DNA from 3 places in the Pseudoalteromonas sp. DY56-GL22 genome. Region 2 is predicted to be linked to each of the others. Evidence: predicted binding sites of a transcription regulator. Region 2 holds the regulator's gene; each other region holds the start of a gene.
What was found. The regulator FliA, encoded in region 2, starts transcription of late flagellar genes. The targets are predictions, from matches to a motif close to CTAAAGNTNNNNNNNNNNNNGCCGATA.
Positions count from the first base shown of each region.

Region 1: pomA (flagellar motor protein PomA) is a predicted target of FliA. The motif match lies at 5,042-5,068, and genes of this name have one in related genera.
Region 3: NO991_RS20325 (DUF5610 domain-containing protein) is a predicted target of FliA. The motif match lies at 2,746-2,772, and genes of this name have one in related genera.

Region 1 is NZ_JANHZR010000007.1:251,998-262,187, reverse strand. It holds gene NO991_RS16260 (M20 family metallopeptidase) at 1-698, shown strand, start outside; gene NO991_RS16255 (DNA topoisomerase III) at 700-2,610, opposite strand; gene NO991_RS16250 (hypothetical protein) at 2,677-3,153, opposite strand; gene NO991_RS16245 (flagellar motor protein MotB) at 3,284-4,207, opposite strand; gene pomA (flagellar motor protein PomA) at 4,211-4,978, opposite strand; gene xseB (exodeoxyribonuclease VII small subunit) at 5,251-5,493, shown strand; gene ispA ((2E,6E)-farnesyl diphosphate synthase) at 5,498-6,385, shown strand; gene dxs (1-deoxy-D-xylulose-5-phosphate synthase) at 6,474-8,336, shown strand; gene NO991_RS16220 (hypothetical protein) at 8,622-10,190, shown strand, end outside.
Region 2 is NZ_JANHZR010000005.1:59,881-70,070, reverse strand. It holds gene NO991_RS12435 (chemotaxis response regulator protein-glutamate methylesterase) at 1-62, opposite strand, end outside; gene NO991_RS12430 (chemotaxis protein CheA) at 125-2,416, opposite strand; gene NO991_RS12425 (protein phosphatase CheZ) at 2,432-3,199, opposite strand; gene cheY (chemotaxis response regulator CheY) at 3,217-3,600, opposite strand; gene NO991_RS12415 (RNA polymerase sigma factor FliA) at 3,641-4,351, opposite strand; gene NO991_RS12410 (MinD/ParA family protein) at 4,378-5,238, opposite strand; gene flhF (flagellar biosynthesis protein FlhF) at 5,231-6,712, opposite strand; gene flhA (flagellar biosynthesis protein FlhA) at 6,733-8,844, opposite strand; gene flhB (flagellar biosynthesis protein FlhB) at 8,916-10,046, opposite strand; gene fliR (flagellar biosynthetic protein FliR) at 10,056-10,190, opposite strand, start outside.
Region 3 is NZ_JANHZR010000018.1:14,852-25,041, reverse strand. It holds gene NO991_RS20335 (RNA-binding protein) at 295-774, shown strand; gene murI (glutamate racemase) at 737-1,531, opposite strand; gene NO991_RS20325 (DUF5610 domain-containing protein) at 1,598-2,716, opposite strand; gene trmA (tRNA (uridine(54)-C5)-methyltransferase TrmA) at 2,881-3,978, shown strand; gene NO991_RS20315 (DUF523 domain-containing protein) at 3,981-4,433, opposite strand; gene NO991_RS20310 (thiol:disulfide interchange protein DsbA/DsbL) at 4,494-5,132, opposite strand; gene NO991_RS20305 (thiol:disulfide interchange protein DsbA/DsbL) at 5,151-5,774, opposite strand; gene NO991_RS20300 (serine/threonine protein kinase) at 5,805-6,779, opposite strand; gene ccoG (cytochrome c oxidase accessory protein CcoG) at 6,845-8,275, opposite strand; gene NO991_RS20290 (hypothetical protein) at 8,554-8,913, shown strand; gene NO991_RS20285 (hypothetical protein) at 8,913-9,116, shown strand; gene NO991_RS20280 (YecA family protein) at 9,113-9,727, opposite strand; gene NO991_RS20275 (type II secretion system protein N) at 9,747-10,190, opposite strand, start outside.

The DNA of each region.
Region 1 (10,190 bases), on a different contig from region 2:
AATATACAATGGCAAGTGTTGACTCTGTTGATATTACAGTAAAGGGCAAAGGCGGTCACGGTGCCTATCCACACACAACGATAGACCCAGTTGTGATTGCTTCACGTATTGTATTGGCACTGCAAACTATTACTAGTCGCGAATTGTCACCACTCGAGCCGTCAGTGATCACCGTTGGCTCAATTCATGGAGGCTCTAAACACAATGTCATTTCAGATGAAGTAAAACTACAACTTACATTGCGTAGCTATAACCCTGAAGTTCGTTTACAACAAATCGCGGCAATTAAACGAATTACTAAAGGCATCGCATTAAGTGCTGGGCTTGACGAAAGCTTAGCACCAGAAGTCTATGTGCATGAAGATGAGTCAATTCCTTCAACTTATAACAATCCTGCACAAACCAATGTAGTGCGTTCAGCAATTGCTAACGCTATTGGTGAAGACAATGTACTTGAAACTGAAGCTGTAATGGCCGGTGAAGACTTTGGCCTTTATGGCCGTACAGAACAAAATGTGCCGATTACTTTGTTTTGGTTAGGCGGTGTTGAACCGAGTCAATATGACTCAGCAATGCAATCTGGCACAACATTACCTTCTTTACACTCAAGTAAGTTTGCACCTGATTACAAAAAAGCACTTCCTACTGGAATTACAGCAATGAGTAACGCCGCGGTTGCCCTATTCAACAAAAAGTAGTTTAGGCTGACTTAGCTCTGGACTTAGCCTTCCTTTTAAAACGTCGCTTTTGCGGCGTTTTTGGTAACTGGGCAAAGACTTGGCTATCGCATTGCTTGGCTTGCTCAACTAAAGCATTTAACTCTTCCAACAATGGTGTTAAAAATTGCTGATAACTCATATGCTGTTCAGCGATATTACCTAACGATGCTTCCCACTTAGCTGTTAAGTCAGGGCTAGCAAGCTGTTCTGGTAATGTACTTATGAGTGCTTTACCTGTTGCGGTAGCCAGAATGTTTTTACCCTGACGTTCTAAAAAACGGCGTTTAAATAAAAGCTCAAGAATACCGGCTCGCGTAGCTTCAGTACCAAGACCATCTGTTTCTTTAAGGATCTTTTTAATTTCTGGGTCTTTCACATACCGACTGATGCCTGTCATGGCACTTAATAAGGTCGCATCAGTAAAATGCGCTGGCGGTGTCGTCATTTTGTCTACTACTTCACCTTGATTGCAATGCAGCTGTTGACCTTTTTCAAGTGGCGGTAAGGTTTGCTCATCTTTTAACTCTGTTTTGCCCATTAATATTTTAAAGCCTAAGCTAACATCTTGCTTAGCTGCTGCTTTAAAAAGCCCACCCGCAATTTCGACCATTACTTTAGTTTCGTTAAAAACATAGTCTGGATAAAATTGGATTAAATAATGACGACAGATCAAGCGATAAATTTTTTGTTCATCACTATTTAATGACGCTGAGCGAAGTTGTTTTTCGGTAGGAACAATAGCGTGGTGAGCTGCCACTTTGCTGTCATTAAAACATTTACTCCGCTTACTGCTATCAGCTTGCTTACAAGCTTCAATTGCTTGACCTTCATTATTAGCGATGGCGGCAATGATACTCGCGGCATCTTTATGATGATCTTTTGGTAAATAGCGATTATCTGAACGAGGGTACGTAATTAACTTATGACGCTCATACAAGTTTTGGCAGGTATCTAGCACTTTTTGTGCAGGCATTGAAAACGCCTTTGCCGCATCAATCTGTAAAGCGGATAAATTATAAGGTAGCGGTGCCTGTTGTTTTTTTTGCTTTTGCTCAAGCTCAACCACTTTAGCTGGTTGATTAGTTATACGTGACACAACATTTTCAGCAAGCCCCCTATGCAATACTCGCCCTTCTTCATCTTGATAAGGTTCACATGCTTTACTTGGTTGCCACTTTGCAGCAAATGTTTGCTGCTGCTGAGTTTCAAGGTGAGCTAATACTTCATAAAAAGGTTTCGCTACAAAGTGAGTGATTTCATTATCACGATTAACGACTAAACCTAAAATAGGCGTTTGAACACGCCCAACAGATAGCACATTGCCAAATCCAGCTTTTTGCCCAGCAAGCGTATAGGCTCGAGTTAAATTCATGCCAAATAACCAATCGGCACGTGATCGAGCTAAGGCAGACACACTCAAAGGAATAAAATCGCGGTTCGATTTCAAATTATTTAGTGCTTTTTTAACTGCACTTAAGTTTAAGTCGCTGATCAAGAGTCGTTGAATTTGCTGTTTTTTGGCTTGGCTAAGTTTAACCTGTTCGATCACTTCATCAACCAATAGCTGGCCTTCCCTATCAGGGTCGCCAGCATGAATTATTGTACTTGCCTGCTTAATGAGCTTTTTTAGTACAGTAAGTTGTTTGCGTGTTTTTGCTTTAGGTTTTAATTGCCATTGTTCTGGCACGATAGGTAAATGCTCAAATCGCCATTTTTTAAAACTTGCATCGTAATCATCGGGCTCTGCTTGCTCAAGTAAATGACCAATACACCAAGAGACACAATCTCCATTACCAAGCTCTATATAACCATCATGTTTTTTTTGTGGTTTTGGTAGAGCATCTGCAATGGCTCGTGCCAAGGATGGTTTTTCGGCAATGTAAAGTTTCATAACGCAACACTAAATACTGTTTTTATAAACAGTAGTCTAGCACAGGATTTTTAACGAAGAAACGCCTTAAGCTTGCTGGCTTCGTCGAGTAAAAAGATAGATAAGTGGTAGGTAACATACGACCACAGTACCAATATTGATTAGCGGTAGCAGGGTCTTATACATGTAAGTGCTGTAAGACAAATCCCAAAGGTGGCGGTCAACTAAACGGAACAGTTGCAAAATAGGCGCCATTATCACAACCAACTGCCCTAAAACACTTTGCCATAAGTAGACTTTATCTTTAATACCTAAGTAAGCAATGATTGCCATCCAAGCAATATCATTAAAAGCCCAAACGACATAGCGCCAAATATAAATGTCATCAAATTCACGTAAGCCGCTATGAATTAAGGTACCGTATAAAAAGAAACATGCTGTTATTACGGTAAAGTGGAATGCCTGCCAATCTTTGCGGAGGTAGAAAACGAAAATAGCAGGGCTCAGAATGAACACCCAGCTATTATTCAAAATTGAGATGGTATATACAAACCAATCAGGCAAAATTAACTAACCTTAATCTGTTTTACCATCATCGTCGCCACTACCATTACCAGGCATGTAGCTATATTTATCAACTTTTTTCATTTTTATTCTCTATTACATTTGTTAATGAGGCTTAACTTTAATTGATTTACTGCCTTACATCAATAGGTTCAGATTCGTGTGCTTTACCTTGCATAATAGAGATTTCAACACGGCGATTTCGCTTGCGATCTTCGTCGGTTACATTCGGTACTAAAGGCCTCGTTTCTGCGTGGCCGACTACCATCATACGGGACTTATCAAACCCTGGCGCTTTTTCCATTTCACTGGCAACTGCCACCGCACGCTTTGATGATAAATCCCAATTATTGGTATAAAGCTCATTCGATACTTGGAAGTCATCAGTGTGCCCTGACACAGTTATTTCACCTGGCACATCTTTTAACAGCGTAGCAATATCACGAATGATAGGTTTAAACTTTGGCTGTAAAAAAGCACTACCTGATGGGAATGAACCATTCTCACGAATGCGAATAATAATTTGCTGGCCTAATGACTCAAGCTCAATTGCCCCATCCATAATTTGCTGTTCTAGTTGCTGGGCAATTTTCTTCACAAGCTCATTGGTTTGTTCTTGATCAGCTGCAGAAATTGACTGCTCCAAGGCTTGTTGCTGAGCCGTACTTTGCGATTCTCCACCACGCTTATTACCGCGCTGTTCTTGACGACCACCGGCGGAGCTTTCGTCGCCAGCCTGAAACTCAAGCATTTGTTGCGTCATTTCTACGGTTTGTTGCTGAATCGTTTCAATAGGTGTTGGCTCAGGTTTGCCTGGAGTGAACTCCATGGCAATGACCGAGGTTCCCTTTGGAATATCTTTTACTTCAATTTTATTTTGTACACCAAAAGCAAACTTCATAGAGCCAGCAATTTGCTTAAACTTCAGTACGTCCATTTCTGAGAAAGCAAGCAAGAGTACAAAGAAGCACATTAATAATGACATTAAATCCGCGAAGGTACCCATCCATGCAGGCAAGCCTGGTGGAGGACATTTGCACTCTTCATCTGACATGCTCTACTCCTCGGTATCAACTTTACGTTTTGATTCGGCTAAGTAGTTTTTCAAAATACCTTCAATTACTTTCGGGTTCTGACCGTCTTGAATACCTAGCACCGCGTCAAGAATTAAGCGTTGATTAAGGGCTTCTTCGTCTTTACGCAGTTCTAGTTTTACCTGAATTGGAATAGCGACAACGTTTGCTAAGAAAGCACCATAAAGAGTTGTTAAAAGGGCAACTGCCATTGCTGGGCCGATTGCCTTTGGGTCATCCATGTTTGATAACATAGCAACCAGACCGATTAGCGTACCGATCATACCCATTGCAGGCGCAATATCGGCAAGTGATTTGAATAAACCAGCACCGAGTTCATGACGGTTAGCAGTAAGAGAAATATCTTTTTGCAGCGTGGCGCGAACGACATCAGCATCATGACCATCCACTAACATATCGACCCCTTTACGCATAAAACCGTTGGGGATTTCAGCTTCTTCTAATGCTAAGAAGCCACCTTTACGTGCAGAATCAGCTAATTCTACTGCTTTTTCAATTAATTCTTCCGGAGATTCGATTTTGAACATAAAAGCTTTTGCTGCCACTTTACCTATGCCCAAAAATTGCCCCATGGTGAAATTTGATAATACAATAAAAATCGAACCACCAAATACAATGACCACCGAAGGCGTGTTGTAAAACATTGCAACTTGGCCATCACTACTTAACACCATCGACATAGCAATTAAGCCTATGGCACCAAGAATACCTATTATGGTTGCTAAATCCACATACCCCTCCAGAGGAACAATTACACGATACACTCAAGTATCAAATTTTTATTATTAACTGCTTATCGGCAAGCAGTTGAAATACTTAAATCATTAAATGAATTAATTTTATTTTAATGTAAGATTTTTAAGCTACAAGTTTAAGCTGTATTTAAAATCGTAAAAATAGCATACTAAAAATGAATTATGCGTAAAAAAACACATCATTCTTTGACCTAGTTTAGCATTCCCCCTAAAATTGGCCTCACTTTCTAACAGCTACCGAGGCCACAATGGCAACAAAGAAACCAGAAAACTTAAGCTTTGAAGAAGCACTGGATGAATTATCTCAAATTGTTGCACAAATGGAGCAAGGTGAATTGTCACTGGAACAATCACTAAAACAATTTGAACGCGGCATTGCGCTAGCAAACGCTTCGTCTGGTAAGTTACAACAAGCCGAACAAAAAGTTGCCATTTTAATGGGTAACGATAGCCAAGCGCCTCTTAGCAATTTTGATTCAAACTTGGACTAATTAAGTGCAATTAAAAGAACAATTACAACGCGCTCGTGAAGACGTAGAAGCACACTTAAATCGCTATTTTGAACAGCCACTTAATACCGAAAAAAACATCAAAGAAGCCACCCACTACGGTGTTCTAAATGGTGGTAAACGCTTACGTCCTTACCTTGTATATGCAACGGGCCGGATGATGGGCGCGGACAAGGCCGATCTTGATATTCTTGCCGCCGCTATTGAGTGTATTCATAGCTATTCTTTAGTTCATGATGACTTACCAGCAATGGATGATGATGACTTAAGACGTGGCCGCCCTACCTGTCATATTGTCTATGGCGAAGCACAAGCCATACTCGCAGGTGATGCCTTACAAACACTGGCATTTGATTTAATTGCCAATCATCAATTTGCTGTTTCTGCGAGCCAGCAAGTAAAAATGATTGCCTCATTAAGCAAAGCCTCAGGTATTGAAGGTATGGTAGGTGGGCAAGCACTGGATATTGAAGCGACCGATAAAGAAATTACAGTTGCTCAGCTAGAGCGCATTCATCAGCTAAAAACGGGTGCCTTGCTTAATTGTGCAATTACACTCGGTGCATTGAGTGCAAAAAGCTGTGATGAACATACACTCGCGCAATTAAACCGATTCGGTCAAGCAATTGGGCTGGCCTTTCAGGTACAAGACGATATCCTTGATGTAGAAGCTGATACTGAAACATTAGGTAAGCCACAGGGTTCCGATGTTGCTGCAAACAAAGCAACCTACCCTGCTTTATTAGGGATGGCAGGCGCAAAGCACAAAGCACAAGATTTGCTGGCTCAAGCTCATCAAGCTCTTGAGGCTATTGATTACGACACCAGCGAATTGGCGAGTCTTGCAAGCTATATTGTTGAACGCAATTATTAATACCTAAAAAGAAAGACAAAATAACTAAAAAATCGGAGCGGCAATGGGCTATAATGCACTCTGGTTAGCGAAGGATGTATAAAAAATCATGACACTTGATAGTAGCAAGTATCCATTATTAAGTTTGGTTGACGAACCAGCACAACTGCGTGATTTAGCGCAAGACAAGTTACCTGCGTTTAGTAAAGAGTTACGCGAATACCTACTTAACTCAGTTTCGCAAAGTAGTGGTCATCTAGCATCAGGTTTAGGCACTGTTGAGTTAACAGTTGCACTGCATTATGTTTATAACACTCCTGAAGATCGTTTAGTTTGGGATGTGGGTCATCAAGCATACCCGCATAAAATCTTAACGGGTCGTCGTGACCAAATGCATACTATTCGTCAAAAAGACGGTTTGCACCCTTTCCCATTCCGTGAAGAAAGCCCTTACGATACATTTAGTGTTGGTCATTCGAGCACCTCAATTTCAGCAGCCTTAGGTATGGCCATTGCTGCAGAAAAAGAAGGTAAAGATCGTAAAACTGTTGCTGTTATTGGCGATGGTGCGATCACTGCTGGTATGGCATTTGAAGCAATGAATCACATGGGTGATGTTAACCCTAACGTGTTAATTATCTTAAACGACAATGAAATGTCGATTTCAGAAAACGTAGGTGCACTCAATAACCACTTTGCCCGAATTTTATCTGGCAGCTTCTACACCAATATTCGTGAAGGCAGTAAAAAGCTCCTTTCTGGTTTACCGCCTGTGAAAGAACTTGCTAGCCGCATGGAAGAGCACCTAAAAGGGATGGTCATTCCGGGCACGTTCTTTGAAGAGTTAGGCCTAAATTACATCGGCCCAATCGATGGTCATGATGTAAATATGTTGGTTGATACCTTACGTAATATGCGTAACCTTAAAGGCCCACAGTTACTACATATTAAAACGCAAAAAGGTAAAGGTTATAAGCCTGCTGAAGCGGATCCAATTGGCTACCACGGCGTACCAAAATTTGATCCGAGCATGTCGAAATTACCAAAATCAAAACCGGGTGCTGCCACATTCTCAAATGTGTTTGGTGACTGGTTATGCGATATGGCAGCCCAAGACGACAAGCTAATGGCAATTACCCCTGCGATGCGTGAAGGTTCAGGCATGGTGCGTTTTTCAAAAGAGTATCCTGCGCAATACTTTGATGTGGCGATTGCTGAACAACATGCTGTAACGCTTGCAGCAGGCCTTGCTTGTGAAGGGTTGAAGCCTGTTGTTGCTATTTATTCAAGCTTTTTACAACGCGCTTACGATCAACTTATCCACGATGTAGCATTACAAAACTTACCTGTTTTATTCGCTATTGACCGTGCAGGTATTGTTGGTGCTGATGGTGAAACTCACCAAGGCGCCTATGACTTAAGTTTTATGCGCTGTATTCCTAATATGATTATTATGGCGCCAAGCGACACTAACGAGTGCCGCCAAATGCTTTACACTGGCTACCAATGCAATCAACCTGTCGCTGTTCGTTACCCACGTGGTAGTGCCGGCAATTGTGATGTTGAATCAACAATGAGTGCGATTGAAATCGGTAAAGCGCGTAGTATCAAACAAGGTAGTAAAGTGGCCATCTTGTCGTTTGGTACGCTGTTAGAGAGCGCCAAAGTAGCCGCAGATGAGCTAAATGCAACAGTGATTGATATGCGCTTTATCAAACCACTTGATACTGAAGCTATTAATGAGTTACTTAGCAGCCATGATGTCATTGTTACTTTAGAAGACAATGCCATTGCAGGCGGTGCTGGTTCTGCTGTGAATGAATATTTGGCTGCAATCAAAGCCGATGTGACTATCTTAAATTTAGGTATTCCAGATGAGTTCATTAAGCATGGCACACAAGATGAAATGCACGCTGAGATGGGCCTAGATGCCAATGGCATCTTAACTCGCATTAAAGAGTTCATGGCTTAAAAACTATACGCAATTCATTAAAAAGGAGCCTCATGGCTCCTTTTTTATTATTTAAAACCATACACATAAAAAATAACTTACCTATTTTCTATTTTCTTGCATCCAATATCTTTAGCTAGCCGTTTATTCATTGAGGTTAACTCGTGAGCACGTATTTTGTCGTTAAACAATACAGGTTGTTTGTTCACATTTGATGGAATATTTAAAAGGTATAGACAAATGAATACGATTAAAAGTAAAGCTATTAAAGATCAACAACTCGCTAATTCAAAACTATCTAAGGTCATGTTTTCTGCCATTGCTCTTGCTGTGATGCTGGGTATTACAGGGTGTGATGGAGATGATGGTAAAGATGGTGCTATGGGAGCTCAAGGTGCAGCAGGGCTAGATGGTACTAATGGTGTCGATGGCCAAAATGGCGCTGATGGTCAAAATGGCGCTGATGGTATGAATGGCAACGATGGCGCTCCTGGCTTTGCATCAGCAACATTTATATTAGCGAACAATGGCTCAGATAATGCGGGCACTATCAACCTCATTGATCAAAATGCCGCTAAACTCACAACATTTAATACTGGTGCTAATGAAGGTGTTGTTTTCGATAGCTTAGGTAATTTAGTGCAAGCTGCTGATTCTGGAAATGGAGCACTGAGTACCGTATGCCAAGTGTTAAACCGTGCAGATGGCATGTACACCAATAATATTGATCGTACATTAACTGGCACAAACACCACACTTGTAAATCCGAAGGGCATACATATTTCTAATAAATATGGTCTTGTTTTTATTGCTGATTTCAATGCTATGCAAGTAACTGTATTTGGTAAAGAAGCTGCAGGCGATGTAGCACCATTAGCAACAACGGTAACTGATGCAACACCATGGGATCTTACGTACGATGAAAATAATGATCGTCTTTACGTCGCACTAACTAATGGTGATGTTGCTGTTTACGACAGTTATGTAATGGGTGGTTTTGCTGCAACACCAACTCGAACCATTACACCAAGTGATGAAACTGGTACAAAAATCTCAGTCAATATTCATGGTATTGCTTTAGATATGACTAGTAACAAGCTTGTGCTGTCTGATGTAGGTAGTGCATCTGATGCAACAGATGGTGCACTCTTTGTCATTTCAAATGCTGCTCAAGCAGATGGTATGGTAGCGGTTGACCGTCATATAGCAGGCCCAATGTCTATGCTCGGTAACCCTGTGGATATAAGTCTTACTGGCAGCGACTTGCGTGTGGCTGAAAAATCAAATGATGCAGTTTTAGTATTTAGTAATATATTTGCAGGCGAAAGTGGTGATGTATCACCAGATCTCATCACGCCAACAACAAAACCTGAATCAATAACAGAAACCGTTATGCATAATAATATGCAAGATAGCTCTGATAGTATTATGGTTAACATGCCCCTGCTCGGTGTAGCTGTAAGTAGTAACCCAGGAACAGTAGGTCCAACAACAGGTCAAATTAGTCGTTTAAACGCACCTTTAACAGCCGAACTGGCAACGTATAATGCAAGTCAAACAATTGAAAGTGTGGCTTTTGATAAGTCTGGCACTAGCTACGCAACATTTGATGATGCAGTTACATCGATGGGTGGTATCGTTATTTCAAACAAGGTTGCAACACAGCGTAACGGCGAAAGTTACGCAACCAACCAAGATAGAACAATCATGGGAGCAAGTACTGGTATTATCTCACCAAAAGGTATTGATATAGCTTCAGATACAGGCATGATTTTTGTTGCTGAATTTAATGCAACAACGCCTGGTGTTCTCATTTTCTCTAGCTGCGCAACAGGTGATGTAAGCCCATTAATGACCCTAACACCCAGTGCTAGT
Region 2 (10,190 bases):
ATTTCGCTGACTCTGCGGCGAAAAAAGCTTGAATCATCAACAACTAATACTTTGACTGCCATTGGCACTCTCTTGTTTTATATCACTTAAAGTGCAGTTAAACGCTGCACTTTATTATTTATTATTAGCCAACGTAGTGTTTAAGCATGCTAGGTACGTCGAGGATCAATGCAATCCCACCATCAGAAGTAATTGTCGCACCAGCCATGCCTGGCGTACCTTGCAATAAGGCATCTAAAGGTTTGATAACAACTTCTTCCTGGCCAATTAACGAGTCAACCACAAAGCCCACTTGTTTAGTACCGATTTGCACAATAACTACGTGACCTTCAGCTTTACGCTCTTGGCGGTTGGCACCTTTTACTAACCAATGTTGTAAATAGAAAAGCGGGATCGCTTTTTCACGCACAATTATTGTCAGTTGACCATCAACGACATTAGTTTTAGTTAAATCAAGATGGAAAATTTCACTCACACCAGCAAGTGGTAAAGCAAATGTTTGCTCGCCAACAATAACCATAAGAGTCGGTAAAATAGCCAGTGTTAATGGCACCTTGATTTCTAATACAGTACCTACACCCAGCTCTGACTGAATATTGACAGAGCCATTTAACTGGGTGATTTTTGTTTTTACTACATCCATGCCGACGCCGCGGCCTGAAATATCAGATATCTCTTCTTTGGTTGAGAAACCAGGCGCAAAAATTAAGTTGTAAGCTTCGGTATCCGACAAGCGGCTTGCTTGGTCGTGATCAATCACACCTTTGCTGATAGCAATTTTTTTCAACTTCTCAGCATCCATACCTGCACCATCATCACGAATGGTCAATAAGATATGATCGCCTTCTTGCGAAGCAGAAAGAGTGACTGTACCGGTACGTGGTTTACCCGCGGCTTCACGCACATCTGGCATTTCAATACCATGGTCAACCGAGTTACGAACTAAATGCACGAGCGGATCGGCAAGCGCTTCTACTAAGTTTTTATCTAAATCGGTTTCTTCACCAACCAGCTGCAGGTTAATGTCTTTTTTCAAGCTGCGAGCTAAGTCACGCACAACGCGTGGGAAGCGGCCAAATACTTTCTTAATTGGCTGCATGCGGGTTTTCATCACCGCACCTTGCAGGTCTGCAGTTACCACATCTAAATTAGAGATGGCTTTACCCATTGATTCGCTGTTACTGTTATTTGCAAGGCTAACCAAACGGTTGCGTACTAATACCAGCTCACCCACCATGTTCATGATTTCGTCCAAGCGCTTGGTATCAACACGAACCGTTGTTTCAGCTTGTGGTGGTGGCGCTTTTTTCGGTGCAGCAGAAGCTGCTGGTGCTTTTGCAGGAGCTGGAGCCGGTTTAGGTGCAGCTGCGGCAGGCTTAGGAGTAGGTGCCGGTTTTGATGCTGCTGGCTGTGCCGGTTTTGCAGGTTCAGCTTTAGGTGGTTCAGGCGCTTTTTCTGGCGCAGCCGTTTCTAAAGACTGTGGAGCTGTACCTTTACCATGTAATTCATCAAGCAACGCCTCAAACTCGTCATCGCTAATTTCATCGTCTGAGTCACTGCTTGTAGTATCTACTGCTGGCGCTTGAGGAGTTGGTTGTGCAGATTTTACGGTTTCAGGTTTGGCTATATTTTCTTGTTTTACTTCACCAAAATTACCAACACCATGTAATTCGTCTAATAAACTGTCGAATTCATCATCGGTGATGTCATCACTATCACTGCTAATAGCTTCAGGAGCAGCCGCTGCTGGCCCTTGACCTTTACCATGTAATTCATCGAGGAGGCTTTCAAACTCATCTTCAGTAATTTCATCAATATTCTGTGGTTCTGCCTTACTATCAGCAAGACCGCCGCCATCAAACAACATATCAAACGCAAATGGATCATCTTCATCAATATTGTCTGCTGCCGTGTTAGCTGTTACTTCAGGTGCATCAACAACAGCCTCTTCAACAGCAGGTTCTTCAGGTGCAACTGCTACATCGTCTGCTACTGATACATCTTCACCTGCAAGCTCTTCCGCTGTAGGTGGTTGGCTTAATTTATGAAGAACGTCTAGAAGCGCAGGATCTGCAGGCTCTGGTTGCTCACGATTTTGAATCGTTGCGAACATTTCGTTGATGGTATCCAGAGCTTGTAAAATAACATCCATAAGCTCAGGAGTGACACTGCGAACACCTTGGCGTAATAAATCGAAAACATTCTCTGCACCGTGACACGCATCAACAAGTTCAGTCATGCTTAAAAAGCCTGCACCGCCTTTGACAGTGTGGAAGCCTCTAAAAATGGCGTTTAAGAGATCTTTGTCTTCGGGATTGTTCTCAAGCTCAACTAATTGCTCTGACAAAAGCTCTAAGATTTCTCCTGCCTCAACAAGGAAATCCTGTAAAATATCTTCATCGACTTCAAAGCTCATGCAGCTACTCTCCTCTTAGAAGCCCAGACTTGATAATAGATCATCGACTTCATCTTGTCCTGAGACAACATCATCACGAGAGTCTTTATCAATAATCGGCCCTTCAGGACCTGCTAGTGTATCACTTGTTGCAGGTGCTTTTTCTATGGCCTGTTTTTCTTGTTGTTGATGACCATCTTCTTGACTGCCAAACACAGTTAAGAGATTAATTAAACTGTCTTCTACTTCTCGCACTAACTCAATGACGCGACGGATTACTTGCCCCGTCAAATCTTGATAGTCCTGTGCCATCAGCACATTGGTCATCAAGCCCTGTAGCTCATCGGTTTTAGTATGCGAGTTATTCATAAAATTATCTAAGCTATGACATAGCTTTTTAAACTCACCGAGCTCTATTTCTCGGCTCATTAAACGATCCCACGTTGGTTTAATCGTCGCTATTTCATCTGCAAGTTGTTGCGCTATAGGTAAACTAGCTTCAACTGCATCCATGGTTTTGTTAGCGGCGCTTTCTGTCATTTCCATAACATAATTTAAGCGCTGCTTAGCGTCTGGGATCGCATCGGTAGTTAAATCTGAAAGACGAGTATCTAGATCAAAGTTTTTTAGCGCTTCATGTAATTGTCGCGTCAGTTTACCGATTTCAGCAAACAGCTCTGATTGTTCTTTTGATGCTGTTTCAAGTATCAGCTGATCAGCTTTTTCTTGTTCACCATTTTCAAGAAACTCAACAAGTTGACGAGCTTGCTCTAAACTTATTTGAGGCGCAGCTAGTGCTGACATAAGCCTCTCCCCTTAGATTAACCTAAACGTTCAAACACTTTTTCCAATTTGGTTTTAAGTGTCGCAGCAGTGAATGGTTTAACGATATAGCCATTAACACCCGCTTGAGCAGCAGCAACAATTTGTTCTTTTTTCGCTTCAGCTGTCACCATTAATACAGGAATATGCTTAAGGCTATCATCAGCACGAATTGCTCTTAACAAATCAATGCCTTGCATACCTGGCATGTTCCAATCTGTTACAACAAAATCAAATTCTTGATTTTGTAGCATTGGCAATGCTGTTGACCCATCGTCAGCTTCCTGCACATTGGTAAAACCTAAATCCCTTAATAGATTTTTAATGATACGTCTCATTGTAGAAAAATCATCAACAACAAGAATTTTCATGTTTTTATCCAAAACATCCTCCGGTGAGGTTTGAACCTATATTTACTTACTACTAATTAATCCAGTCATTGATTTTTGCTTTGAGCTTAATCATCGCCTGACCATGTATCTGACTCACACGCGATTCACTAACATCGAGTATGTGTCCTATTTCTTTTAAGTTCATTTCGTCGTTGTAGTACAAAGACAAAACAAGTGCATCTCTTTCTGGTAACGATTGGATAGCCGTTAATAGAGACTGGTTAAACCGCTCATTTTTAACGTTATTAAACGGTTTGTCTAGTCCTAAATCCTGACCTACAGGTGTAATGACGTCTTCATCAACGCCTAAGTCCTCTATACCTAATACTTTACTAGAATTTACATCATGTAGAATATGATGGTACTCATCGAGCGTTATATCAAGTTTTTCAGCGACTTCTGTATCTTTAGGTTCACGATTTAGCGTGCTTTCTAATTCGGAAATGGTTTCAGCCACAAGGCGAGCATTTCGGTGAACTGAGCGTGGTGCCCAGTCACCTCTACGAATTTCGTCTAACATCGCACCACGAATACGAATTCCAGCGAAAGTTTCGAAACTAGCCCCTTTGCTAGCATCAAAGTTTTTTGATGCTTCAATTAGGCCTATCATGCCTGATTGAATTAAATCATCGAGTTGGACACTGGCAGGTAAACGAGCAATTAGATGGCACGCCACTTTTTTAACTAAAGAGGCATGTTTTTCAACAATCGCATTTAAGTTTTGTGCTGATTGATATCCCATCGCTTTATTCACCGATGTTGTCATAGTTAGCCGTTTACTAGTTTTTCAATGAAAAATTCTAAATGGCCAGAAGGTTGATTAGGGATCGGCCACTTAACTGCTTTTGTTGCTAATGTTTTAAACGCCACCGCAGCTGGTGAGTTTGGAAATAATTCAACAATCACCTTTTGACGTCGCGTAGATTTACGCATGTTCTCGTCATAAGGAATGGTAGCTACCAACTCCATTGAAACGTCTAAAAAGCGATCCGTTACTTTTGAAAGTTTAGCAAATAATTCTTGCCCTTCACGCAAACTGCGCACCATATTGGCAACAATTTTAAATTTATATACGCCATGCTCACGGCTAAGCACTTTTATAAGCGCATAAGCATCGGTAATTGAGGTAGGTTCATCGCATACAACCACAACAACATCTTGGGCTGCACGAGAAAAGCTTAATACCATGTCAGAAATACCTGCAGCGGTATCGACAATTAAAATATCAAACTCAGTGTTTAACTCGCTAAAAGCGCGGATAAGGCCTGCATGCTCAGATGGTGTTAATTCCACCATGCTTTGCGAACCAGACGTCGCTGGTACAATTTTTATACCTGCAGGACCTTCAACGAGAATTTCGTCAAGCTCACACTCGCCTGACAAAACATGAGATAAGTTACGTTCAACACGAAGGCCAAGCATCACGTCACAGTTTGCCAAACCTAAATCGGCATCTAGTACTAATACACGATTTCCTTGCTGCCCTAATGCGATTGCGGTGTTGAGTGAAACATTGGTTTTACCCACTCCACCTTTACCGCCAGTCACAGCGATAACTTTAACGCCACTATTATTATTTTGATTCATTTTGCGCAGGCCGCTTGCTTGATCTAATACTGTGTTAATCATACATCCCTACTGTGTTCGACGCTACTGCTTGACGTCGTGAATGTTGTGCTTTTGCTCGTTTTAAATACAATTGTTCAGCTTTTTTCACTAGTTTTTCAGCATTCGCTACGCGAATATCTTCAGGAACACGCTGACCGTTAGTAAGATACCCTATTGGCAGGCGATTTTGAATCGCTATACTAATAATCTCACCTAAACTTAAAGATTCATCCAATTTAGTGAAGATACAGCCACTTAGATGAACCTTTTTAAAGTGTCTTACGGTTTCTTGCAACACATTTATCTGTGCTGTCGCACTTAATACTAAATAACTACGAATATCAACACGCTGATTACGCATTAAGGTGTTTAATTGCTCAGTTAAACGTAAATCACGTTGGCTCATACCCGCTGTATCTATTAATACTAGACGCTTATTACGTAAATGGTATAGCACTTCAGCTAATTCATTCGCATCTTTTACCTGCTTAACACCACAGCCAATAATACGACCATAAGTAGCCAATTGTTCGTAGGCACCAATTCTATATGTATCAGTGGTGATCAACGCCACTTTATCAGCACCATATTTTTGTGCGCCCAGTGCAGCTAATTTCGCAACAGTCGTTGTTTTACCAACACCCGTTGGGCCCACTAATGCGAATACACCACCTTGACGTAGGATTTCGTTATTCGTTGTATGCATTTGGTTTTCAACCATTTGCAGTAATGCTTGCCACGCTTGTTGACGTGATACATCATCAGGAATGAAACAGGCCATTTGCTCAGCAACATCACGTTCAATGCCCATACCCGCTAAGCGGTCAATCATACATGCACGAGTCGGATCGCGGCGAGCCATATCTTGTTGCATTAAGCCAGATACTTGGTGTTCAAGTAATTGACGAATCGCATTCATTTCTTCGCGCATGGTCGTCATTTCTGATTGATTCGCAGGTGCTGAGTTTTTGTGCTCAGCGGGTGAATCTAAATCATCAAAACCAGAATCTAAATCGTCATCAAAACCTAAGCTATGTGCTTGAGTTTGTACACGAGGTGCTGCCTGCGATTGATAACGAGGAGCTTGCTTATATTCAGGCTGTTGCTGCTCAAAGCTTGGCTCTTTTGCTTGATAGTGTTCACTCGTATCAATACCAGATTGACTAAACATTGACGCAAGCTCTGGCGAACGAGGGCGTGGGGCTTGACGCTCAAGTAACGCTTGAAGGCTATCAGCAACTTTCGCTTGCGGCTCAGGTTTAGCACGCATTGGCTCAGGTTTAACAAAGTTATGCTGTGGAGCAGGTGCTGATTGTGCCACTGCTGGTTTAGCTTCGGCTTTCGGGGCTGCTTTGTCGTAATCAACAGCTGCAACGATTTCAACGCCGTTAGCAAGCTTTTTGTTCGACATAATAACCGCATCAACACCTAGTTCATCTTTCACTTCTTTCAGTGCTGTGCGCATATCTTTAGCAAAAAAACGTTTAATTTTCATGGTTCAACCCCTTTACTATCCTATTGTTGGCCTACTGAGCTGACAATCTTAATCTGTCTTTCGTCTGGTACCTCTTGGTAAGACATCACCCTTAAACCTGGGATGGTGTACTTAACGAAGCGAGATAACACAGTTCTTAACATTCCTGACGTTAACAGTATCGAAGGTTCACCGGCCATTTCTTGGTTTTGATGCGCTTCATTCAATGATTGTTGAAGTCGCTCTGCAAGGCTTGGCTCTATTCCGGCACCTTCGTCACCTGCATTCTGAAGTGACTGATGCAACATCTGTTCCAACTCAGGCGCCAAGGTTATGACAGGGATCTCAGAAGACATACCAACAGCATCTTGAACGATCAATCTGCGCAGTGAAATTCGCACTGCAGCCGTTAGTACATCAGGGTCTTGGCTACGTGGGCCATACTCAACAAGGGTTTGAACAATCGAGCGCATATCGCGAATTGCCACCCCTTCATTGAGTAAGTTTTGTAGCACTTTTACGATAGTAGTGAGTGGTAATACGTCAGGAACCAGCCCTTCAACAAGACGAGGATGACTCTTCGCTAACATATCTAATAAGTTTTGCACTTCTTCATGACCAAGCAGTAAAGCTGCGCTATTAGTAAGTAACTGACTAATATGAGTTGCAACCACAGTTGCTGAATCAACGACTGTATAGCCAAGTGATTGTGCTTCATCTTTTTGATCTGGTTTGATCCAAACCGCATCTAGACCAAATGCAGGGTCTTTTGTGGCAACCCCTTTGATTGGACCAAATACTTGGCCTGGATTAATCGCTAACTCATCACCATGCTTAAGCTCACCCTCACCGCTTGAAACACCCATCATAGTGATTCTGTAAGCGTTAGGGTCCAGTTCTAAGTTATCGCGAATATGCACAGGAGGTACCAAGAAACCAAGCTCCTGAGACAGTTTCTTACGCACACCTTTGATACGATTTAATAGTTCACCACCTTGAGATTGGTCAACAAGTGGAATTAAGCGATAACCCACTTCTAAACCAATAACGTCAACCTGTTGAACATCATCCCAACCCAGTTCTTTTTGCTCTTGTTTATTAGCAACACCTGTTCCTGGCGCACCACCATTTGCTTCTTGCTCTGCTTTTTCGGCTTCTGCTTTGGCTTTTTGTTGTTGGGTGAAGTAAGCAAGGTAACCCAGTAATCCACCTAGGCTTAAAAATGCAATATGCGGCATACCTGGCACTAGACCCATGATGATCAAAATACCTGATGCGATATACAAAGACTTTTCGTTACCTAGCTGAGTCTTAACTTGGTCGCCCATGTTGTGCGATTCATTTTGACGGGTAACAACGATTGCAGTACCGATTGACAGTAACAATGAAGGCAGTTGTGCAACTAGACCATCACCAATGGTTAGCAAGGTGTACACTTCCATCGCACGGCTGAACGATAAATCATGTTGGATCATACCAACAAATAAACCACCAACGATGTTAATCACTAGAATAACGATACCCGCTATTGCATCGCCTTTTACGAACTTACTCGCACCATCCATTGAACCATAGAAATCGGCTTCGCGGGTAACCTCTTCACGGCGTTCACGGGCTTGCTCTGCACTGATAAAACCAGCGTTTAAATCAGCATCAATCGCCATTTGTTTACCCGGCATTGCATCAAGAGTAAAGCGAGCTGATACTTCAGAAATACGACCTGCACCTTTGGTGATAACCACAAAGTTAATAATGATTAAAATCAGGAAGACCACTAAACCAACTGCATAGTTACCGCCGATAACCACCGAACCAAAGGCCTCGATAACTTTACCGGCTGCATCACCGCCGTTATGACCTTCGAGTAATACTACACGGGTACTGGCGACATTCAGCGCTAAGCGCATGATGGTTGCAATCAGTAGAACCGCAGGGAACATACCAAATTCAAGGGGTTTCATGGTGTAAACTGTAACCAGTAACACCACCAGTGCTAACGCGATATTAAACGAAAATAGAATATCTAAAAGAAATGGCGGCAGGGGTAAAATCACCATACCCAGCGCAGCAAGTACCATTAACGGCGTGCCGATACCCTTCGCATATTCTTTTTTATCTCTGTTAAGTTGTTGTAATACCGCTTTAAATTCCATAATTCAACAATTTCAAAAAATTGACACTACACGGAATTTGCAATAACTATTCCAAGTTATAAATTTACTGTTTAGTATTTGTAGGCATCGGGTATTGGGAGCTTTTTATTGAGTGGTACAGGACGTTTACCGCGCCCTTTTTGGAAGCGTTTTAACTGGAAGACATAAGCTAACACTTGTGCAACGGCAGTGAATAGCTGATCAGGTATTTGATGACCAACATCGGTGGTGTGATACAGCGCACGAGTAAGCATGGGTGATTCAACAATTGGCACGTCATTCCCCTTGCCCACTTTACGAATTTGCATAGCAAGCTCGTCCACGCCTTTGGCAAGAACAATAGGCGCACCCGCTTTAGCTGTATCGTATTTGAGTGCTACAGAATAATGGGTCGGGTTAGTTACGATCACATCTGCATCAGGCACGTCTTGCATCATACGCCTTTGCGACATTTCACGCTGAGTACGGCGAATACGCGCTTTTATTTGCGGATCACCCTCAGAGTTTTTAAATTCGTCTTTTACCTCTTGTAAGGTCATTTTTAACTGTTTATGGTGTTTGTGACTTTGATAAGGAGAATCTATTGCAGCAATAATGATTAACGTACAAGTTAACCCCAAGAACATCCAAGATAGTATTTCGAGTGCATGGATAAAATTTCCGGGCGCGCTTTCAATGCTTAGGTGCAGTATTTCATCAAAGAAAGTATTAATTAAGAACACAGCAAAGCCTGCAACCACTACAAATTTTAAAATAGACTTAACTAGCTCTACTCCTGCTTGAGGGCCAAGCATACGCTTAATACCTTTAGCTGGCGACATCTTACTTGCTTTTGGGGCTGCCGCTTGCCAACTAAAGTTATAACCCCCCAGTAAAGTATTGCCAACAAAAGCGGCTATGACGATGATCAACACAAACATTGCCATAGGGAATAACAATGCATCCGCAACAATTCCCCACACTGAAAACATCTTAGTGGTGTCGTAGGTTTCATTACGGTTAAGGCTTAATAAACGTCCCATTATATTATAAAGACCTTTACCAATTTCAGGGCCATACAACAAGAGTGAAACTGCAGAAAAAATAAGCACAAACATGGTACCTAGCTCTTTTGAGCGGGCAACCTGACCTTTCTTCTTGGCATCATCAATTTTTTTCTGCGTGGGTTCTTCGGTTTTTTCTTGACCAGAATCTTCAGCCATGGCGCGCTCCTAAGGTGTACAACCAACAAGGCTGCACATTAACTCAACCATTTTTAACCACTGAAACTCAAATTGAGTCATAAAGTTGCCTAATGTTGCCCAAATAATCACAAGACCAGCTACTAAGGTAAACGGAAAGCCAAT
Region 3 (10,190 bases), on a different contig from region 2:
CTTAACTCTCTGCTACGTTGTTCAGCGTCTTTCGTTGCTGCCCGCCGTGTCAGTGGGGTCGCATTATAGGGAGATCCAAAAACAGATCAACACTTTTTTTCGATCTTTTTACTGTTCGCTCAAAAAGCGAACTAAATTTACCGAAAACAGCAAAAACGGTCGCTATTATGGCTGTTTTTTAAGCCAATATTCATAATTTAATGCAAATTTCATTGCTATGTTCATTTAACTCGTTAAGATAGCAAGTTCACAATGTTAAATTAATGTTTATTTCTTGTTTATTGGTAGATCAAAATGAAATTACCCGATCAAAAATCTTTTCTTTTCTCCGTTATTCTTGCTGTTTTAGGTTTTGTGGTTGTTAAGTTCGCACTTGCAAGCTTAGCTTTAGACCCAGCATTGCTATTTGGTGCAGGCTTATTAATTGGTGCTTTGGTTATTACAGCACTTTCATCAGCGTCAAGTGAGGAGGCCGAAGTAAAAACAAAAACACTTTATGTTGGCAACCTACCTTATCGTGCTAATGAAGGTGTTGTTCGTGCTTTATTCGAAGAACAAGGCAAAGTTTTCAATGTACGTTTATTAAAAGATAAAAATACAGGTAAACGTCGTGGCTTTGGTTTTGTTGAAATGGCTGAAGCTGATGCAGATAAAGCAATCAATCAATTAAATGATAGCGAATTCCAACAACGTACTTTAAAAGTGCGTGAAGCAAAACAAAAACAAGAGAACGAAGCTAACAGCTTTCGTGAGGGATCTGATCAGTCAGCGTAATAAGCTCAACGCTTAATTGCGAATGACCAATAGGAGCCGTTGCATAATAGTGCAGCGGCTTTTTTTTATCTGTAGTAAGAGTAAAGCCTCGTAGAGCAATTAAACTTTCAACGCGCTTAGCAATCGCTTTGCCTGAGTCAATAAGGAAGATCTGTTGTTTATAGTAGTCACTAATCGCGCTGGCTAGTAATGGAAAGTGTGTACAGCCAAGTACCAGTACATCTATATCTTCTGCTATCGCTAAATTACTCAATACTTTCTCAAGCTTTGCTTTATTGATTTTCTGCGTATGAAATAGTGTTTCTGCAATTTCTACCAGCTCAGTTGAGCCATATAAGCTGACTTGTGTGTCTTGGCTATGAGTACTAATTAAATTTGCAGTATAGCGACTCTTGATGGTTGATGGTGTTGCCAGTAAACCAATATGTTTGCTGTTACTTATAGCGCAAGCAGGTTTTATTGCAGGTACTACCCCGACAACTTCTATACTTGTGTGCTGACGAATAGTATCTAAGGCAGAGGTAGAGGCGGTATTACACGCAATAACTAGAATATCAACCTGTAAGTTTGCTGTCTCGATAAACTGTAGTAGCGCTAAAAGGCGGGCTATGATCGTTTGCTGACTTTGCGCGCCATAGGGCAATAAAGCATTGTCCATAAAATAACTATAATCAGCATCTGGGATCAATACTTGGATCTGCTCAAGTACGGTTGTTCCACCTATACCAGAATCAAACACCATTATATGAACTGACAAACTGCTTACCTCGGATCATCAAAGGTCAGCAGTTTGCCATGCAGCTTTATAAAAAGAAAGAAAGGACTAAGCCTCTTCTTCTGTTGCCGAGCGTAGCTTATTCATTTGTTCGAACATTGCTTTGGTATAATCCACCAGCTTACTGACTTCTTCTTTATCTTGGTTTAACCATTGTAAGATGCCAGCCAGTTCATTTTGCAAACCAATATCGCCCGCTTTATTAAACGCCTGTTTCAAATCGTCATTAAATGGCGCTATTTTCTCAGCAACTTCTTTTTCAGGAGCAGGTTTATATTCTTCATACCCTTTGATAGCGGCTACTGTTTTGGTTTGTTTTAGATCCATGGTAAAGCCGACTAGTTGCTCGTTACCTAAGTTCAGCTCTTTAGCTTGTTCAAAGGCTTCTTCTAATGAACCAGAGAAGAATGTTTCGCTAACACTCTGTAAATCTTCCATCAATTCGTTGATAGCTTGCTGCTCTTGCTCATTTAAATCACCATTGACTGACATCGAGAATGATAAATCACGTGATTGCGAAGACTCACTGACAAAGGCTTCGTTGTCGCCATTTTTGCTATAACTGCTTGCAGACTTACTTTCGTATGCATCAGCAAAGCTAATACTTACTTCGTCACCTTCAGCGGTGGTGAAAGTGTACTCCGCGTTATTACTTAAGCTGATGTATTGAGCTTGGCTAACTGAAACCGCATTAGGTTTAGGATTGAACAAGTCTTCTTCTAATTCATCAATACCTTTAAAGATACCTTCTTTAGACTTTTCGATACCCTCTTCGATGTCATCGTTAAGAATACCTGACTCTTTAAGCTCATCATACGCATCGTCGATGCCCATTTGCACACCTTTACGTGCATCACCTAGCATGCCTTTGAGTTTTTCATCATCAGCACCATCGGCTTTTGCTTTACGAAGTGCACCGCCAACAAAGTCGAGTACGTTTTTCACGATCTCTTCAAAGTCGAACAGCGGTTTATCTTTTTTCTCTTCGGCTTTAGGTAAACCAAGTGCCTCAGCAAGTTTATCATCAAGAACTTTTGCCGCGAGCTCACGACCGCGTTGTTGATAACTATCTTGACGATTTTGAATGGTAGGCTGCTGCAGAGCCTGTTTACCATTGTATTTATTCACATTTGTATTAGGCATATAGCCTAGGTTGCCAATTTTCATGATCCGACTCCATGTTATGGTTAACTCATTATCGGCCAAAAACCAAAGAACTTAAGTTTTTTGTATAAAAAAACGACACTAAAATAAATAACAAAACTAGACAAATCCTCAGCGCTCCCTACAATAGCGCCGTTATAAAGCTAAGAGATAAAAGGTAATCAGCCATGGCGGTTATAAAAATTGATACAACTCAATATGATGCACAATTGAGTGAGAAAGAGCAGCGCATCACCTCACAGTTTCGACGTTTTGGGGTCGAAAAATTAGAAGTGTTCGGCTCTGATCCTATTCATTACCGCCAACGTGCAGAGTTTCGTGTTTGGCATGAAGGTGAAGACCTGTTTCACATCATGTTTGATCAACAAACTAAAGAAAAGATCCGCGTAGATGAGTTTGACCCTGCAGCACCTTTAGTGGGTGAAGTGATGCAAGCGATGATCGAAAACTTAAAAGACAATGAAGTTCTGCGCCGTAAGCTGTTTCAAATCGATTACCTTTCAAGCTTAAGTGGCGAGATCCTTGTTAGCTTGTTGTATCACAAACAACTAGATGAGCAGTGGCTACAAGCAATTAAAGAGCTTAAAGCAAAACTGAGCACACAGTTTAAGATTGATTTTATTGGCCGTGCTCGTAAGCAAAAAGAAGTGATTGGTAATGACTATGTTATCGAGCGTTTAAACGTAAACGGTAAAGAGCTTATTTATCAGCAAGTCGAAAATAGCTTTACGCAACCGAATGCGAAAGTAAACATCAAGATGCTAGAGTGGGCACAAGCGCTTTGCCAACCCCTCAATAATGACTTACTGGAGTTATATTGTGGAAATGGTAACTTTTCGATTGCTCTTGCGGGTTCATTCGACCGGGTATTAGCCACTGAGATATCAAAATCATCGGTTTACTCAGCACAATACAATATTGCACAAAACAAGGTTGAGAACTTAGATATCATTCGTATGTCGAGTGAAGAGTTCACTCAAGCAATGAAAGGCGAACGTACCTTCTCTCGTTTAGATGGCATAGACCTGAAAAGCTATAACTGCCAAACAATCTTGGTGGATCCACCACGTGCTGGAATGGACACGCTAACTTGTGACCTAGTTGCGAACTACGACAACATTATTTATATCTCGTGTAATCCCGATACCCTAGAACGTGACCTTGATCACTTATGCAAAACCCATGAAGTAAAACGTTTTGCAATTTTTGATCAATTCCCTTACACCCATCACATTGAATCAGGTGTGTTTTTACAACGTAAATAAAATCACTCTGCCAGCGCAGCAAATAGCGCTGGCAACTGCTGCTCGCTGAATACAGCTATACCATTGTCAGTTAACAGCTTTGCAGTTAACCCCATTCCTGAAATTTTCTTTCCTGAATGACTACCATCGTAAATAGTATTGCGACCACATGACGGGCTTGATTCTTTTAACAACGCATAGCGAATGCCCTGTTTTTTGCAAAGTTTAAGTGCTTGTTCTGCGCCATAAGCAAACTGCACTGTGACATCTTGCGCATCTTTGGTAAGTACTCTACCCACTTTGATTTCTGCAGGCGGCCTTGGTGTAGGTAAGCCACCAGCTACTTCAGGGCAGAATGCAACGAGCCTTTCTTGCTGTTTAAGAGTTTCTAAACCAGGATGGAGTAAGTTTTGCGATTGCCCGTCATAACGAACAGGGTTTCCTAACAAACAGCTTGAAACTAATAGTTTTTGCATTTGCTTTACCAATAAAAAAGCTCCGCGAACGGAGCTTTGAATTAAATTTAACTAATTAGCTTATTTATCAGCTAGGTAGTTAATTAAATCTGCCATGCTCTTTGCATCACTGATGCCTGAGTCCGCACCTAAGATTAAGCGATATTTACCATTAACAATAAAAGTTGGAACGCCTTTTAAAGCACCTTTTTGTTGGTAGTATTCTTGGTCGCGTTTCATTTTAGACGCCATAGTACGTACAGAAAAGCTGTTGTAGTACTTATCAAAATCTTCAGCCGATACACCTTGTGAAACAAAGATGTCTTTCATATCAGCTAGTTCGTTAATACGAGCACGCTTACCGTGAATATGATTAAACACAGCGGCTACTAACGCGTCTTTCTGTGGTAACACATTAGCCGTCGCATAACCTTGCGCTAAGATGGTTTGAATTTCTGGGTCACGAGGACCTGAAAAATCAACATGGCTCTTTTTGAATTTAACGCCATCTTTAAGAAGTGTTTTAAGCTCTTTCACAACTGGCTCGAAGTTATTACAGTGTGGGCAGTAGAATGAGAAGAACTCTTTTACTTCTGGCTTTTTAGAAGCGCGTGCATCAATCGTTTCATAATGCTTACCTTCTTCATATTGAGCAGCTGAGGCATTTGCCGCTAAACCTAGCGTGGCAGCCATTAATACAGCTTTTACTAACTTGATCATTACTTCTTTACTCCAAAATTATTGTTTTAATAAAAATTCGACTAATTCATCAAGCATCTGCTGGCTTTTGATGGTATTTAAATTAATTTTGTATTTATCATTGACGATAAAAGTTGGTACACCTGTTAAGGCGCCCATGTCTGAATATTTTTGCTGCTTATCTTGCATCGCTTTTTCAGCGCTAATCACTGGCATGCTTGCAATTTCAGCATCAAACACTTCATTACTAATACCATTAGTTGCAAGTAGTGCTTTAACGTCTTTCATGTCTTTAAGTAAGGCACGTTGTCTATGGATGCTGTTAAAGATTTGATCAGCTACTTGTTCTGCTTTGCCATGTTGCTTAGCAATTAAGTAGGCATAGCTTAAGTTACTTTGAGTTTGCTTAGACACACCGCCTAAAAAGTTAACATGACTTTTTACAAATTCAGTCCCTTCAGGAAGACTTGCCGTTAATGCTTTTGCAACTGGTTCAAACTGAAAACAGTGTGGGCAATAAAATGAAAAGAACTCGGTTACTTGAGGTGTTGCACTTTTCTCAACTTTTAATACTTCGTATTGATTACCTGCTTCAAAATCAGCAGCAAAGGCCGCAAAAGGTAAACATAAAATGAGTAGACTTAACTTTAATTTTTTAAACATTGTTCTCTCGACTTTATTAACTTTAAAAATTTATGGTAATAATTTTAATGGTGCTTCTTGTAGCGCTGCAAGCTGTTCTTTTAACGCTAGTATTTGCTGCTCCCAGTATTTGTCTTCAGCAAACCATGAAAAGTTCCGCGGGAACGCAGGATCATCCCACCTTTTCGCCAACCAGCCCATGTAATGCACCATTCGCATCGCTCTAAGTGGTTCAATCAGCTTTAATTGGCTGTGATCAAAATCGCTAAATTCTTCGTACGCTGCGACTAAAGTGTCTAACTGTAACAGTTGATTGTTACGATCGCCACTGAGCATCATCCAAAGATCTTGAATTGCAGGCCCTTGTCGACTGTCGTCTAAATCAACAAACATTAATGCATCACCAGACCACAGTATATTGCCAGCATGACAGTCACCGTGCAGACGAATAGTTTCAACATTTTTATACTGCTGTGTGGTTTCTTTGATCACCAAATCTAAAATAGTATAAAAGGCGTTCTCTAATGCCATTGGCACCAAGTTACTTGCCTGTAACTGAACTTTAGCTGTCTTAAGATATTCTTCACAGCTGATCACAGGTCTATGTTCAAATGGCTTTGCTTTTGCTACTTGGTGCATTCGCCCAATTAAGCGGCCAAGTACATCGAGTTGATCTAAATTATCAACTTCAAAAATACGCCCGCCCACACTTGGGAATAACGTAAACAAATAACCATCATGCTCAAATAAGCTTTGCCCTTCGATAATAACAGGCGCAACAACCGGCACTTCGGCCTCAGCGAGTTCAAATGCAAATGCATGCTCTTCTAAGATTTGCGCCTTACTCCAGCGCTCTGGACGGTAAAACTTAACAACATAACGATGGCCATCTTCTGCTTTAAATTGATAAACACGGTTCTCGTAGCTATTTAATGCCAGCAGCCCTGATTCAGCATAAACACCGATACTTTCAACCGCATCTAAAATTGAATCGGGTGTAAGGTCTACAAAACTAAATTTACTCATAATGCCTCATCATATAAAAAAAGCGGGAAAATCCCGCTTTTTATTCATTCGCTCAGTGTACTTAATTATCGCGCCTTAAAGAAGTTACTCGGCTGTGAAATCTGCACATCAGGCTCACCATCGACAGAAAGTACGAACTCAAACTTCGTCATGGGCTTTTTCAAATCATAAGGATCAACAACCAATGACAGTGGCACGTTATAAGACTCGCCAGAAGGTACTGTGAAAGTTTGTTTGCCAATGTACTCAAAGTTATCAAGCCCTTCAACACGAATATTAAAGGTTTGCTGATGCTGAGCTTTGTTAATTACTTTTAGTGTATAGGTGTTTTCAACTAGGCCATTAAAGTCAACACGGTATAGCTGATTACGGTCACGGATGATATCCAACTCCATCGGTTTACGCATCGCAATATTTGCCACCAGCGCCCCTGTTAACACCACTAAGATAACTAAATAACCAATTAACTTAGGGCGCAGTGCGTGTGTTTTGTTGTCTGGCGTTTCTAAGTTGCGTTCTGTGGTGTAGGAAATAAGTCCGCGTGGGTAATTCATTTTATCCATCACCCCATCACACGCATCGATACATGCACCACAGTTAATACACTCATATTGTAAGCCGTTACGAATATCGATCCCCGTTGGGCACACCTGCACACATAAGTTACAGTCGATACAATCACCTAAGCCAAGCTCTTTTGGATCTTGCTTGCGTGAACGTGGGCCGCGGCTCTCACCACGTGCCTCATCATAGCTCACGGTAAAGGTGTCTTTATCGAACATAGCTGATTGAAAGCGAGAATAAGGGCAAATGTGCAAGCACATAATCTCGCGCATCCAACCCGCATTACCATAAGTACAGACTGCAAATACGGCTAAACAAATATACGAATACGCTGTTGCATCAAGGGTAAAAAGATCAGGTAGCAACTGGCGGATAGGCGTAAAATAACCAACAAAAGTAAATGCTGTATAAAGTGAGAATAACCACCAGCTACCGTGCTTGGCGCTTTTTCGCCAAAACTTATCAAAGTCCATCGGGCGTTGATCTAGTTTCTTTCGCTGATTAGCTGTACCTTCAAACTTTTCTTCAAACCAAATAAAAATGAAAGTCCAAACAGTTTGTGGGCAAGTATAACCACACCAAACCCGTCCATAGAAAGTAGTTACTAAGAACAACGCAAACGCCGCCAACATTAAAATGAAAGCAAGGATAGTCAGATCTTGTGGCCAGAGGGTTAATCCAAAAATGTTAAACTTTTGCCCTACCAAATCGAACAGTACAGCTTGCTGGCCATGGAAGTTGATCCAAGGTAGTAGCATGAACGCAAGCATGCCGATAAAACCAATTCGTTGTCTCAACAGTTGGTGTAAACCCGTTACAGCTCGAACATAAATACGGTTACGTGGATTAAATCTATCATCGAGGGAAGCGTTTTCCGGTTTCTGGATTTTTACTTCCGTTGGGATATTTTTAACCTTAATCTGATTATCCATTAAAATTCCTCAACGCCACTAGGAAATAATACTCAAACATATGTTTGCAGTAAGAGGTTTCTGTGCCAATAAGCAAATCAGAATACATCTCATTACGTTCAAAGATTTCTGAAACTTTAAATCTATATATTGCATTATACTCAATCTATGGAAAATTTCAGGGTTAGATTTCATATACGAACTTTTAACTATTTAATCGTATCTGCTTGCTTTTAAAACAACCATTTTATTAAACTTGCAGCTACCACCTATTCATTTAGATCAAAGTTTATTGGACTATGAAAAAATTTCTCATCTTAGTGCTTATAATTTTAGCACTTTTCACAATTGATCATCCTTTGATCAAAGAACCTAGGGACAGGTTACTAGGTGAGGGAGTCGGTATGATTTCTGATGCTAGTAAGGTAAACCGAAGTCCTGCCGCTAATATGGCTAAAAATAATATTAAGTCACAACTTAATTTATCAAACTCAGAGCTTGAGTATATTGAAGACACATTCACTACCGACGATAAACTACAACTCTTTCACCTTCATTATTGCCGTGAAAAAGATATTAACTTGTACTTTTATGGCGAACGCTTGAATCGTGTTTGTAGTATTGTTTCGAATGCGCTTGAAGAAAGGCTAAACAAGTAATGGACTTTTCTGCTTTAAACAAAAAAACCAGCGACTCGTTTGCTAAACAACGTAATATGCTAAAGAAGCTGGGCAAGGGTCAAACCTTATACTGCGAAGAGTGTAAAGGCGCCCTCACCTTAGATTTGAAAACTGATCAGCCAGGTAAAGGCGTTGTATGCTGTGCCAAAGGTTGCACAAACATCCTACTCGAGCTGGGTTAGTTCCAGCTCTCATCATTATATAGTTGGCTATTTACAGCAACGACTTCAATTAACTCTGCAAAGCCAGCGGCGAATTCATTCATTACTTCATATTGCTGCTGGCATAGTTGCCCTTCTGATAAACCATTATCAGTTGCAAGGGCTGCAATTTCACTCGCTTCAAGGGTAAAAAAGCCTAAGCTTTGCAGAGCTGTAGCCAAGGCTTCTTTTAACTCATCAGCTAACTGTGGCGCGCTTAATAGCTTGTTAACGTAACCTTGCGCACCATGCATAAAACCTTGGCTCCAATGCTGACATTCTTGAATATCTAGGTATTGTTGCCCTTGCGAGCTCAGCTGTAGGCTCACAGGTAATGCAAAACCCGTCTCGAATACTTGTTCGCTGATCTGTTGATATAAAGCCATAAATGCAAACAGCACTTGCTCATCCATTTGCCCATCAGAACCAGGTGCAACTTCTTCTAACCACTGGTGAACATCAAGCGGCTCAGGAGCACAGATCACCGCAAATAAATAACCTTGGGTTTGCGCCAAGCTAAGCGCATCTTGATGCTGCGCTAAAAACTGACTTAAAAGCTCGCTTTGCTGCTTTGAAAACTCAGGTAATTGCATACTATTCAATTAATCCAATTTAAAAGTTAAGCGGATAACGACCTTCGTTATCAGGACGACCAAGAAACTTCGCAGCATCATGCACTTCTTTCGGTAAGCTTGCTTCAGGCTTAATATAACCAGCTACTTTAAAGTCTAGGTTCGCTTTTAATACTGCATCAGCTTCAAGCCCTAAACGGTTTTCAGGGTCTACAAGTACTGCTACATCACCGGATTTACAGCTTAAACGGCCACTTAAAGGACCAATGCTAAACCAGTTATTCATTCCTTTCACATCAATGTTCGGGCTCGCAATTTCGCCGCTTAGACTTTCACAATAAGGCTCGCCTGAACTGTACTCATCTAAATCTACAATCACACGACCTTGCGCACTAATCGGCAAAGGTAGTTGTAAACGTTGCATGGCACGTTCAACTGTTAAGCGTAAAGTGGTCTTTTTCACAGTAACCGCTTGGTTAAATAA